One region of the Paenibacillus sp. FJAT-27812 genome, then DNA from elsewhere that is predicted to be linked to it. Evidence: a T-box and tRNA genes for the amino acid it is inferred to sense, from the RefSeq annotation. Region 1 holds a T-box; the other holds one or more tRNA genes.
The links. A T-box is a leader RNA that pairs with one kind of tRNA and senses whether it is charged. The one in region 1 lies ahead of ADU23_RS16820 (valine--tRNA ligase), so its partner is inferred to be a tRNA-Val.
Positions count from the first base shown of each region.

Region 2: it encodes a tRNA-Val, which carries the amino acid that the T-box ahead of ADU23_RS16820 (valine--tRNA ligase) is inferred to sense. The anticodon was not compared.

Region 1 is NZ_LIGH01000001.1:3,977,673-3,982,972, reverse strand. It holds gene ADU23_RS16825 (bifunctional folylpolyglutamate synthase/dihydrofolate synthase) at 1-797, opposite strand, end outside; gene ADU23_RS16820 (valine--tRNA ligase) at 829-3,471, opposite strand; T-box leader at 3,529-3,769, opposite strand; gene ADU23_RS16815 (LysM peptidoglycan-binding domain-containing protein) at 3,888-5,201, opposite strand; gene ADU23_RS16810 (RluA family pseudouridine synthase) at 5,288-5,300, opposite strand, start outside.
Region 2 is NZ_LIGH01000001.1:5,076,135-5,081,434, forward strand. It holds gene ADU23_RS21195 (hypothetical protein) at 1-83, shown strand, start outside; gene ADU23_RS21200 (uracil-DNA glycosylase) at 120-815, shown strand; gene ADU23_RS21205 (protease complex subunit PrcB family protein) at 881-1,828, opposite strand; gene ADU23_RS21210 (serine O-acetyltransferase) at 2,143-2,760, shown strand; tRNA gene ADU23_RS21215 (tRNA-Val) at 3,188-3,260, opposite strand; gene ADU23_RS21220 (hypothetical protein) at 3,454-3,804, shown strand; gene ADU23_RS32270 (aspartyl-phosphate phosphatase Spo0E family protein) at 3,837-4,004, opposite strand; gene ADU23_RS32275 (YjfB family protein) at 4,222-4,395, opposite strand; gene ADU23_RS21225 (hypothetical protein) at 4,450-4,644, opposite strand; gene ADU23_RS33285 (hypothetical protein) at 4,804-4,971, shown strand; gene bioA (adenosylmethionine--8-amino-7-oxononanoate transaminase) at 5,158-5,300, shown strand, end outside.

The DNA.
Region 1 (5,300 bases):
AGCGGCTCAATGCTCCGGAACAAATTGTTGAAAGCGAAGGTTTGCTCATCCTCACGAACCGACAGCGCCGTTTCATGGAACTGCTCGCCGAGCAAATACAACGTACTTTTCTTCTCGGCTGCGACTCTTTTAATTACCTCGATCGCTTCAGGCTGGGTTACCGCGCTGACTACCGGAATGCCTGCTTTAATAATGCCAGCCTTCTCGCTGGCAACGGCAGCGATCGTGTCGCCAAGCCGGTCCATATGATCATGGCCGATATTCGTAATGACGGAGACGACCGGATGCACGATATTCGTAACGTCAAGCCGGCCGCCAAGTCCTGTCTCCCACACGACATAATCGGGATAAGTAACCTTCGCGTAAAAAAGAATGGCAAGCGCCGTAGACACCTCGAACATCGTCGGCGAACCAAGCTCCGTCTCTGCAATGGCTTCGACATGAGGCTTGAGATCATTGGCGAGCTTTAACAGCGTCTCTTCTTCAATATCGATCCCGTTGTACTGAAACCGGTTCGTAAACTTGGTGATATAAGGCGATGTAAAGGTTCCTACATCATACCCGGCACGAAGCAGCACGCTTGTTAAATAAGCGGAAGTGGACCCTTTGCCATTCGTTCCGGCAATATGAATAAATTTCAATCTGCGATGTGGATGATCAAGCATCTCCATCAGCTTCTCGACCCGGTCAAGACCAGGTCGGATGCCAAAGGGAATAAGCCCCGTAATCCAATCTACCGCTTCTTTATAGGATTGCAGCGGCCCTGCCGGCCGCTGCTCTATATTATGCTCTGTCATACTATTCGAACCTTCTTCCGTTTTTGCAGCGTTATCCGCGCAATTCCGCAATTCTAGCTAGCACCTTATCGCGTTTTTCTGCATAATCATTCATTTTGGCGCGTTCCTCATCGATAACCTTAGCCGGCGCTTTCGCTACGAAGCCCTCGTTGCCAAGCTTCTTCTCAACCCGCTCAACCTCGGTATTCAAATGCTGATGTTCCTTCTCCAGCCTTGCAATCTCCTGAGCGATATCGATTAAGCCTGCAAGCGGCAAATAAAGCTCAGCGCCTGTTAGGATAGCCGTCATCGCTTTGTCAGGCGCGCTGATATGCAAGCCTGTTTCAAGCATGGACGTACCGCAGAAACGTTTAATGAATTCTTCGTTGCGAAGCAGGATCGCCGCTTCAGCCTCGCCTGACGGCTTGATAAGCATTTCGATCTTTTTGCTCATCGGCACATTCACTTCCGCACGGATATTGCGTACCGCACGAATCATTTCCATAAGAAGCTCCATCTCTTTGACAGCTTCCGGCGCTTCGAGCGCTGTGTCGTATACCGGCCATTCAGCGAGCGTAATCGTCTCGCCTACATGCGGCAAATGCTGCCAGATCTCTTCGCTGATATATGGCATGAATGGGTGGATGAGGCGCTGCGTCCGGTCAAGCACATACGCCAGAACGGATTGCGTTGCTTTTTTCGCTGTTTCATCCGTGCTGTATAGGCTGAGCTTAGCGAACTCGATATACCAGTCGCATAGATCATCCCAAATGAAATTATACAATAAACGTCCGGTTTCACCGAACTCGTAGCTGTCGATTAGACGGGTTACGTCACGAACCGTTTCGTTCAGGCGATGCAAAATCCAGCGATCCGCCGTTCCCAAGTTAACGGTAATATCAATGTCCTTCGCTTCCACGCCTTCCAAATTCATAAGCGCAAAACGCGAGGCATTCCAAATTTTATTAGCGAAGTTGCGTGCTTGCTCCACCTTCTCCCAGCGGAAACGCAAATCCTGTCCAGGCGTGCTGCTGGTAGAGATCATGTAACGCATCGCATCAGCGCCGTATTTCTCAATCACTTCAAGCGGATCAACGCCGTTGCCCTTCGACTTGGACATTTTTTGTCCTTCGGAGTCGCGAACGAGGCCGTGGATCAGCACGTCCTTAAATGGCGACTGCTCCGTAAACTCAAGCGCCGTAAAGATCATCCGCGCAACCCAGAAGTAAATGATATCGTATCCCGTAACGAGCACATCAGTTGGGTAGAAACGCTTCAGGTCCTCGGTCTGATCCGGCCAGCCAAGCGTTGAGAACGGCCATAGCGCGGAGCTGAACCAAGTATCAAGCACGTCATTGTCTTGGCTCAGGTGGTCTCCTGCCATATCCTCGCGGGATACATGCATCTCGCCTGTCGCCTCGTCATACCAAGCCGGAATACGGTGGCCCCACCACAATTGACGGGAAATACACCAGTCGCGAACGTTCTCGATCCAGTGCAAATAGATTTTCTCAAAGCGCTCCGGTACAAAATTCACGCCTTTGCCTGCTTTTTGAGCAGCAATTGCCGCTTCAGCCAGCGGCTTCATCGCAACGAACCACTGCGTGGACAAGTAAGGCTCTACAACGGCGCCGCTGCGCTCGCTGTGTCCAACCTGATGCACATGATCTTCTATTTCAATGCAAACGCCTTGCTCTTGCAAATCCTTAACAAGCTGCTTGCGGCAATCGAAGCGGTCGAGGCCTTGATAAGGGCCTGCTTCAGCATTCATCTTGCCTGTCTCGTCCATGACGATAATTTGCGGAAGGCTGTGGCGCTCGCCAACCTCGAAGTCGTTCGGATCATGCGCAGGCGTTATTTTTACAGCGCCTGAACCAAATTCCTTGTCTACGTATTCGTCTGCAATAATCGGAATTTCGCGGCCGACAATCGGAAGCACGATCAATTGTCCGATCAAGTGCTTATAGCGTTCATCCTCAGGATGAACGGCTACCGCCGAATCGCCCAGCATCGTCTCCGGACGAGTCGTTGCGACCGTAATGAAGCCGGAGCCGTCCTTAAGCGGATATTGCAAATGGTACAAATGACCGTTAACTTCTTTATGCTCTACTTCAATATCGGAAAGTGCTGTGCGCGCAGCAGGGTCCCAGTTAATGATTTTTTTGCCGCGGTAGATAAGCCCCTTCTCATAGAGACGAACAAACACCTCACGAACAGCCTTGGATAGGCCCTCATCCAGCGTGAACCGCTCTCTTGAGTAATCAAGGGAAAGACCCATTTTCGCCCATTGCTCGCGAATCGTGTTCGCATACTCTTCCTTCCACTCCCATACCTTCTCAAGGAAAGCTTCCCGCCCCAAATCATAACGAGAGACTCCTTGCTCACGAAGCTTCTGCTCTACTCTTGTCTGAGTTGCGATGCCCGCGTGGTCTGATCCAGGCAGCCAAAGCGCGTCATAACCTTGCATACGCTTCGTTCTAATCAAAATATCCTGTAAGGTAAAATCTAACGCATGCCCGATATGAAGCATTCCGGTCACGTTAGGAGGCGGGATAACAATGGTATACGGCTGAGCGTCCGGGCGTTTGCCCGCCTCGAAAAATTGGCCCTGCATCCAGTAATCGTACCATTTCTGCTCGGCTGCCTTGGGATCATAGGTTGTCGGCATTGCAGTTGTCGTTTGATTTTCTGACATTCGTTCCATCCTCCATAAATCGATCTACAAAAACAAAAAAAACCTTCCGCCCTTATCATAAAGGACGAAAGGTTTAGCTTCCGTGGTACCACCTTTGTTCCATGCGAACAAGATCCGCATGACACTCAAACAGATAACGGCTGCGGCCGGCCTGACTTCGGTAGAGCACAGGTTGCTCATACTTGACTCAGGCAACTCCGGGGCGACTCGTAGCAGTCACTTCCTGCAGAACCTCTCAGCGTAACGGTTCCACTCTCTGAAGGCTTTGCTGCGTACTATTCCCCTTCAACGTCGTTATAACGCATATATGTTTAATCATACCTTTGTTGCGCCGCCGAGTCAACCAAACTTGCATAACAAATGCCCCTATTGCTCAAAATAATGAGCAATAGGGGCATTTTTGTCATAATTAACCATCAAGGAATGTAAATCAGTTGCCCTTCGGACACGCTGGAATCATCCAATCGGTTATAGATGATGATTTCTCTCGGGTTCAAGCTGTAACGGGAGGCAATAACGTCAAGCGTCTCATCCCTCTGCACGATGCACATCCGAATTCTACGGAATTCCGTATCCTCCGAACGTTTGCCGAGAAATAAGTTTTTCCACTCGATCTCATCGCCTGACGCTTGTACTCTTGCAACCTCATCCGCCCGCTGCTGGGCCACAACCTCTTCAGCCGCCTGACGAGCCGCTTGCTCCCGTCTGCTCGTCTGAAGCAGCGTAAGAATGCCCACATCAGGAGCCAATCCGCTTCCCTCTTGAGGCTGGGGCTGCTTGCCCCCAACTGCGATGCGCAGCTCCGGTTTTTCCTGATCTGGCTCCTGCCTCTGCGGCGGCAAAGCATCCGGAATGAATGATTGCGGCTCCTGTGCTTCAAACTCCTCGCGCTCCTGCTCCAAAGGCTGCTGCGAGCTTTGGAACGGCGATTGATCCTGATCCGGTTCAGATGGGGAATTCGCAAACGATTCAGAATTCGCAAGCCAGCTCTCATGGCTCGCTTGCTGGGAGGATAACGTGATTTCACGCTCTTCCGCTTGGAATTCCTCTTGTTCTTCGGATGGCTGCGCTTCGGTTGCGAACAGCTGCGACGATGACCATCCCGTATCATGAGATACCGATGAGATCATAACCGTAGGCTCCGATTCATTCGGCTGCTCTGATTCATCCGATACATCCGGCCGCTGCTTGAAGGAAAACTCCTCTTGCGCAGCAATGTCATTTTCCTCCGGTATGTACGGCTGCTCGTTGGAAGGAATGCTCTGATTGTTTAGAAACTCAATCGCACGTTCCTCATAGGCATCCCTCTGATGGACGACAGTGAACGGTTCTTCCCGCCAGAGCTCCTCTTGCTCCTGAACAGGCTGAGCGGAGATGCCTCTTAAGGAAAGGACGCCTGTAATGTTTAATGTGCGGGCAGACAATAAGTCGACGTCAAAATTATCAATATCAATCGAAATATCGTCCAGCCGAGAGATGCGGTTCATCGGCAGCGTTATTTCGACCGGTATCCAGTGCTCGAGCGTCAGCGAATTTTCAGGATCATTTTGACTCCTATAAATTCCGCTCAGAAGCAGCTGTCCTCGAAGCACGGCATGGTCCCCCTGATCGATGACTTGGATACGGGGAACAAGCTCAATTTCCTCCAGCTCGTCAATTGCCGCTACATCATCGGGCAAATGGACGCGCTCGTACACGTCAAAGCGTAATCCGTTCGTTTGATCCGACACGCTAAAGTCCTCCCCTCTCATACTGAATGCTTGGGCTAACGTTACATTCACTACTTATCTATATGGGGTGTTGGGCAGGAGCATGACTATCTTTTTGAA
Region 2 (5,300 bases), 1.1 Mb from region 1:
TTGAAGAAGAAACGGTGCCCTATATGCTGGCTGGCCAATATATTAATCAATATTATTATAATTGGTTTGATAAGCAAGGATAAATATAGTTTTCATTCATCTCAGAGGGAGGCGCAGATGTGACGATTTTGCCAAATAACGATTGGTCACAGCGGTTAGAGGATGAGCTTAATGCTCCGTATATGGCGGAGCTGCTTGATCTTCTTGATCATAAATATGAGACGATGACGGTATACCCGGAGAAACAAAATATATTTAATGCACTAAATTATACATCATATGAGCAGACGAAGGTGGTCGTTTTGGGACAGGATCCTTATCATGGCCCTCAGCAGGCGCAGGGGCTTAGCTTCTCCGTGCAGCCCGGCATGAAGGTGCCTCCATCACTCAAAAACATTTACAAAGAGCTGGAGGCGGATGTAGGCGCTCCAATTCCTGACCATGGCAGCTTAGTCTCTTGGGCACAGCAAGGGGTGCTGCTCCTCAATACGGTGCTTACGGTGGAGGAGGGCAAGCCGAATTCGCATCAGGGGCTTGGGTGGGAGCGGTTCACCGATTCGATCATTGCCGTGATGAACGAAAGGGACAAGCCGGTCGTCTTTATGCTGTGGGGCAAGCACGCGGAGACGAAGGCGGAACGTATTGATCGAGAGAAGCATCATATCATCTCCTCGCCTCATCCTAGCCCGTTTGCAGCCCGCAAAGGATTCTTTGGAAGCAAACCTTTCTCGCGGGCAAATGCGTTTTTAGAGACGATTGGGAGCGATCCTATCGACTGGACGATACCGATGTTATCAGAGTTAAAAATAAAATGAAAAAAAAGGCTTCTCCCATGACCGAGCGATTGCTCATAGCATAGGAGAAGCCTTTTTCCGTCATATTACTCGGCGATGATGCCTGTCGATGACTCGCTTGAAGAAGCGGACTGCGGAAGAACCGGTTTAAGCTTGGCATCCACATAAGTAGATACTTGAACATCGGTTACGACCTGCGGATACATTTTATCCGGATCAGGCAGAATCGTTTCCACATAAATAATCGCTTTGTCTCCTTCGAAGCCAATGGAAGCGATCCGGATGCTGTAGCCCGGATGTGGTACCTGCGTGCTGACCGTTACTTTGTTGATCTCGGAGTTTACAGCAGCTACGGTAAGCTTCAGGTTCAGTGTTGGTTGCTCAGGCAAATTAGGAATAGGAGCCGTCTCCTTTACGAATTTGATGCCATCATGGAGCCAGCCTGCGGCATCGCTGCGAGTGATCGCTTTTTTGGGATAAAACTTGTTCGAGCCGTCCAGCGTGACGATTTTGCTAATTAGCAGCTTTTGAATGCTGTTCATATAATCCTTGTTGACGTCAGCTTCATCCTTTAGCATCATGTAAATTTCGATATAAGCATAATCGCCTTTTTTCGAAATTGCCTTGAACAAGTGATGGGCGAACTGCTCGCGAGTCATGATATCATTAGCTTTGACCGTTTTTGGAATTTCAAGCCCATTAAGGTTAGCAATGATAAAAGCTTTCGAATACCATGCATTGTCTTTCAGGTTAGTGAAGTAGTCGCTTGCTTTAGGTTCTTTAATGAAGCGGATATTATCAATGTTAAGCTCGAATCCTTTTACAAGTAAAGAAACACCTTCTGCATAAGTGAGCTTGCCTTTCGGATTAAACTTATCCGCTTTATTGCTGCTTAGTATGCCTTGTTTTTTAAGCTCGTTAATTTTCTGCTCATTTACATCATTTTTAACGTCCTTAAATGCCCAGACGGTTTGTCCGAGCGTGAAGAGCATCATTGCAACCAGTGTCAATATTATAATCGGTCGTTTTCTCATGCGGTCACCTCTTCTATTATTTGCTGCAGCACTTATTTAACGAAGGGAAAAGGCAATTTGTTGCAAACCGCTACAGATTTATTGCAGAATGTGTTATCGCTGTCCCTAAATTGAAGAACGTTCTTACCTATAGAATGGCCAAATGGATAAAAAAACCTTCATGGCTTGTTAGATTAGTTATAAGGCACGCTTGAAGGGGAATTTTCTATATTTACAGAAAAACGCTTGAAAAAGGAGATGTTTTCCTTTAAAGTTCTTTATTGAGAACGTCGAACCGTTCAAAAAAGACTCAGCTGGAAGGTTGTGCATTGTAAATGAGATTTAAAGAGTTAAAGCTGTTTTGGTTTTCCGACTTGTACCGTTATGAAGAATCCGAAAAGGTAAGTATGAAAAAAGTATTTTACCGTCAATTTATGCTCCCTGGCTTTCACTATATGTTCTGGTTTCGCTTATGCAGGTATCTCCGATTAAAAAGCAAGGTCTGGTATCCTTTTTACGCATTCAGTATGGTTATGCTGCAAAGGTATAAATATAAGTACGGCATTTCGATCTCGCCTGCCACGGATATTGGCAAAGGTTTTTATATCGGCCACTATGGCGGCATAGTCATTAGCAGCAAAGCTAAGATTGGGGACAATTGCGTAATCATGCAAGGCGTGACTATTGGTGCTAGCAATAGAGGTAAGTCAAAGGGCGTGCCGACAATAGGCAACAATGTTTATATGGGAGCCGGAGCGAAAATCATTGGAGCCATTACGATCGGAGATCATGCGGCAATTGGCGCAAATGCGGTTGTGACTAGGGATGTGCCGAATAACGGCGTAGTTTCGGGCATACCAGCCGAGGTTGTATCGATGCAAGGTTCAGAAGGGTATATAAGCTTTCCTTTTCCGGTGAACAAATACAAGCAAATGCTAGGGTTTACGGATTAACCTCGATATTTTGACAACGATCGTATCATGGAAAAAGGAATAACCCGAAATCCCTTATTATATAAAGGATATCGGGTTTTTATGTTTATGATCGCAAGAGGTTCGAGCCTGCTGCTCCATAGCTACTCCTATTCGGAAACCGGGAGATCCCGTCGAAGCAAAGAGATATGTAAAAATAAAAATTCTTCCGGGGAAATTGCGGCATTGTTATTTCAGGATGACATAACACCACATATGACTAGGGATCTGGTTAAGAAGTTGAAACCGATAGTAAGGGTGAACGCACCTACAATTGTGCAATTATAAATGCTTTATTCCAACATCTTCAATTAGAAGGTGTTTTTTATTTGGCTGCTCGATATTACCGTAAAACAGGAAAAAACCCGCAATCCCTTATGATACAAAGGATTACGGGTTCTTATTTGTATGATCTGAACAGGGTTCGAACCTGTGACCCCTACCCTGTCAAGATAGTGCTCTCCCAGCTGAGCTACCAGATCGTATTAGCGACAATTAATAATATAGCAGGATAAGGAAATGAAGTCAACACTTTTTTTGGGATTTTGTAAAGAACAGCTTCCCCGTCAGATTGCAGTGCCGATGTCGAGCGGGTTATAATGCTTTACGTGGTACAAGCGCTACATATGCTAGTGGATATCAATCATGATACATAGACAGGAGATGGCAACAAACATGTTTAATAACGACATTCACAATCAATTTGCGGAAGCAATCAAATCATTAATTGGCAAACCGGGTATCGTGCACTTGCAAAATGATGTAGATTTCAAAATAATCGTACAGCAATTTACAGCATTCGAAGTGTCGGAGCATTATGATGACGAGAGAGATCCGATGATTTTTAAAGTCTCCTTTTTAAATGAGCATGGCAGGGAAGACGCGATTGAAATTTGGGATAGCGCGATTGTCGATCTTGACTTTACAGTACCGGAAGTAACGGAAGAATGGGTGACTCCTGGGCTGCAGTTCACGTTTGCCATCCTTAAGGATGAGAGCAACGCGATTGAATTTTATGCAAGATAAAACACGATTTCTATACATGCGAGATCACTTGATTAACGTTCTGACCTAGCCAAGCAGCTTGAATATTCATTGAGGAGATAATCGAGCTCTTGGCTGATTTTGACAACAGCCTGATCGGTAAAGTTGTTGCATGCGTCAAACATAAGGACCATTTCGGCGCGAACTTCTTCAATTTTCTGCTGATAGAAAAAGTGGTTCATCATAACCCCTCCAACTTTTCATTCGTTAAGATTAGAATAAACGAAGGTTGTTAGAATTTTTCGAACAAAGAAATTAGGAAATTGTTAGTTTTTTGAACAATTTTGTAAAAGTCACCCTTCGTATTTGATTAACTACACCAACAAGGATATTCTGAAACATTTTCAAAAATGAGAGATGAAAAACCCCCTAAGGAATAATTGCCTTTGGGGGACATGTTTAAACGCGAAGATCAATGCTTTGCCCTAAATGAGGCTGTGCGCTTTGAAGCATTTGCACGAGGTTCTGTCCTTGCTGAGTAGCCTGATCCTTGGCTATTGACATGACACGGATACTCGTTGCAAGCGCAAGGCTGTTCTGGTGCATCGTAATTGATGCAGCTGCAATATCCATATAACACCTCCTACTTGAATTATCGGCAAGAAGGAGGAACTATTTTACATCTAATTAAGATTCATGCGGAATATCGCATTTATTTCTGATGAAATGGATTTGGTTTCTAAGCCGATTGATATGCTGCTGTTCTTCCTCGGTTTGTCCACTTTGAGCGCCTAGCTCTAACTGCTCCAATTCCTGCAGCAAGCTCGGCAGATCATGAGACGCGTTCGAACAATTATAGCTGCTGTCTACATTTTCAAGCATCGTTTTTCCTCCAATCAGTTAGGTTAGGCCAAAGAATGGTTATCCCATGTCCGTCCGTTAGTATGAGCCTTTTTTCGTTGGATATGCATATTGGAAACGTATACTAAAGCTAACCAGCCACGCATACCTATAAAGAAAGCGCTCAGGAGGCGGTTTCTGTTGGCTGCAGAGTATGCCTATTTAGCCATTTGGCTATTGGGGATGTTTGGAATTATCGGTATTGTAGTTGGTGCTGTGGCTAATTTCGCCATCAATGATTCATTATCGCATGATGAACAATTTGTATGGCGGAGGAAACTTCCGGCAGGGGCATTCAAAAGAAAATAAAAACGGAAATCCGGCGTTCGCTTAAGGAAGCGAGTTCGTCGGATTTTTTTGTGTTTTTGTGCGGCAACCGGATTGATTTCTCTTTACAGGCATTTCTTGGTCTGCTAGAATGGCTAAATCTATATGTTAACCTAAAATAATTTATTTTGGTTAACATATAGAAATCTTATCGGATGGTGATCGTTTATGACACCGGGTTATGAATGGCTTGCCGCGATGAATAAGGCGCATCTCTGGCATCCCTTTACTCAAATGAAAGATTACAATGACTCTGATCCGCTCATCATCGAACGCGGGGAAGGTGTCCGGTTATACGATGTTCAGGGGCG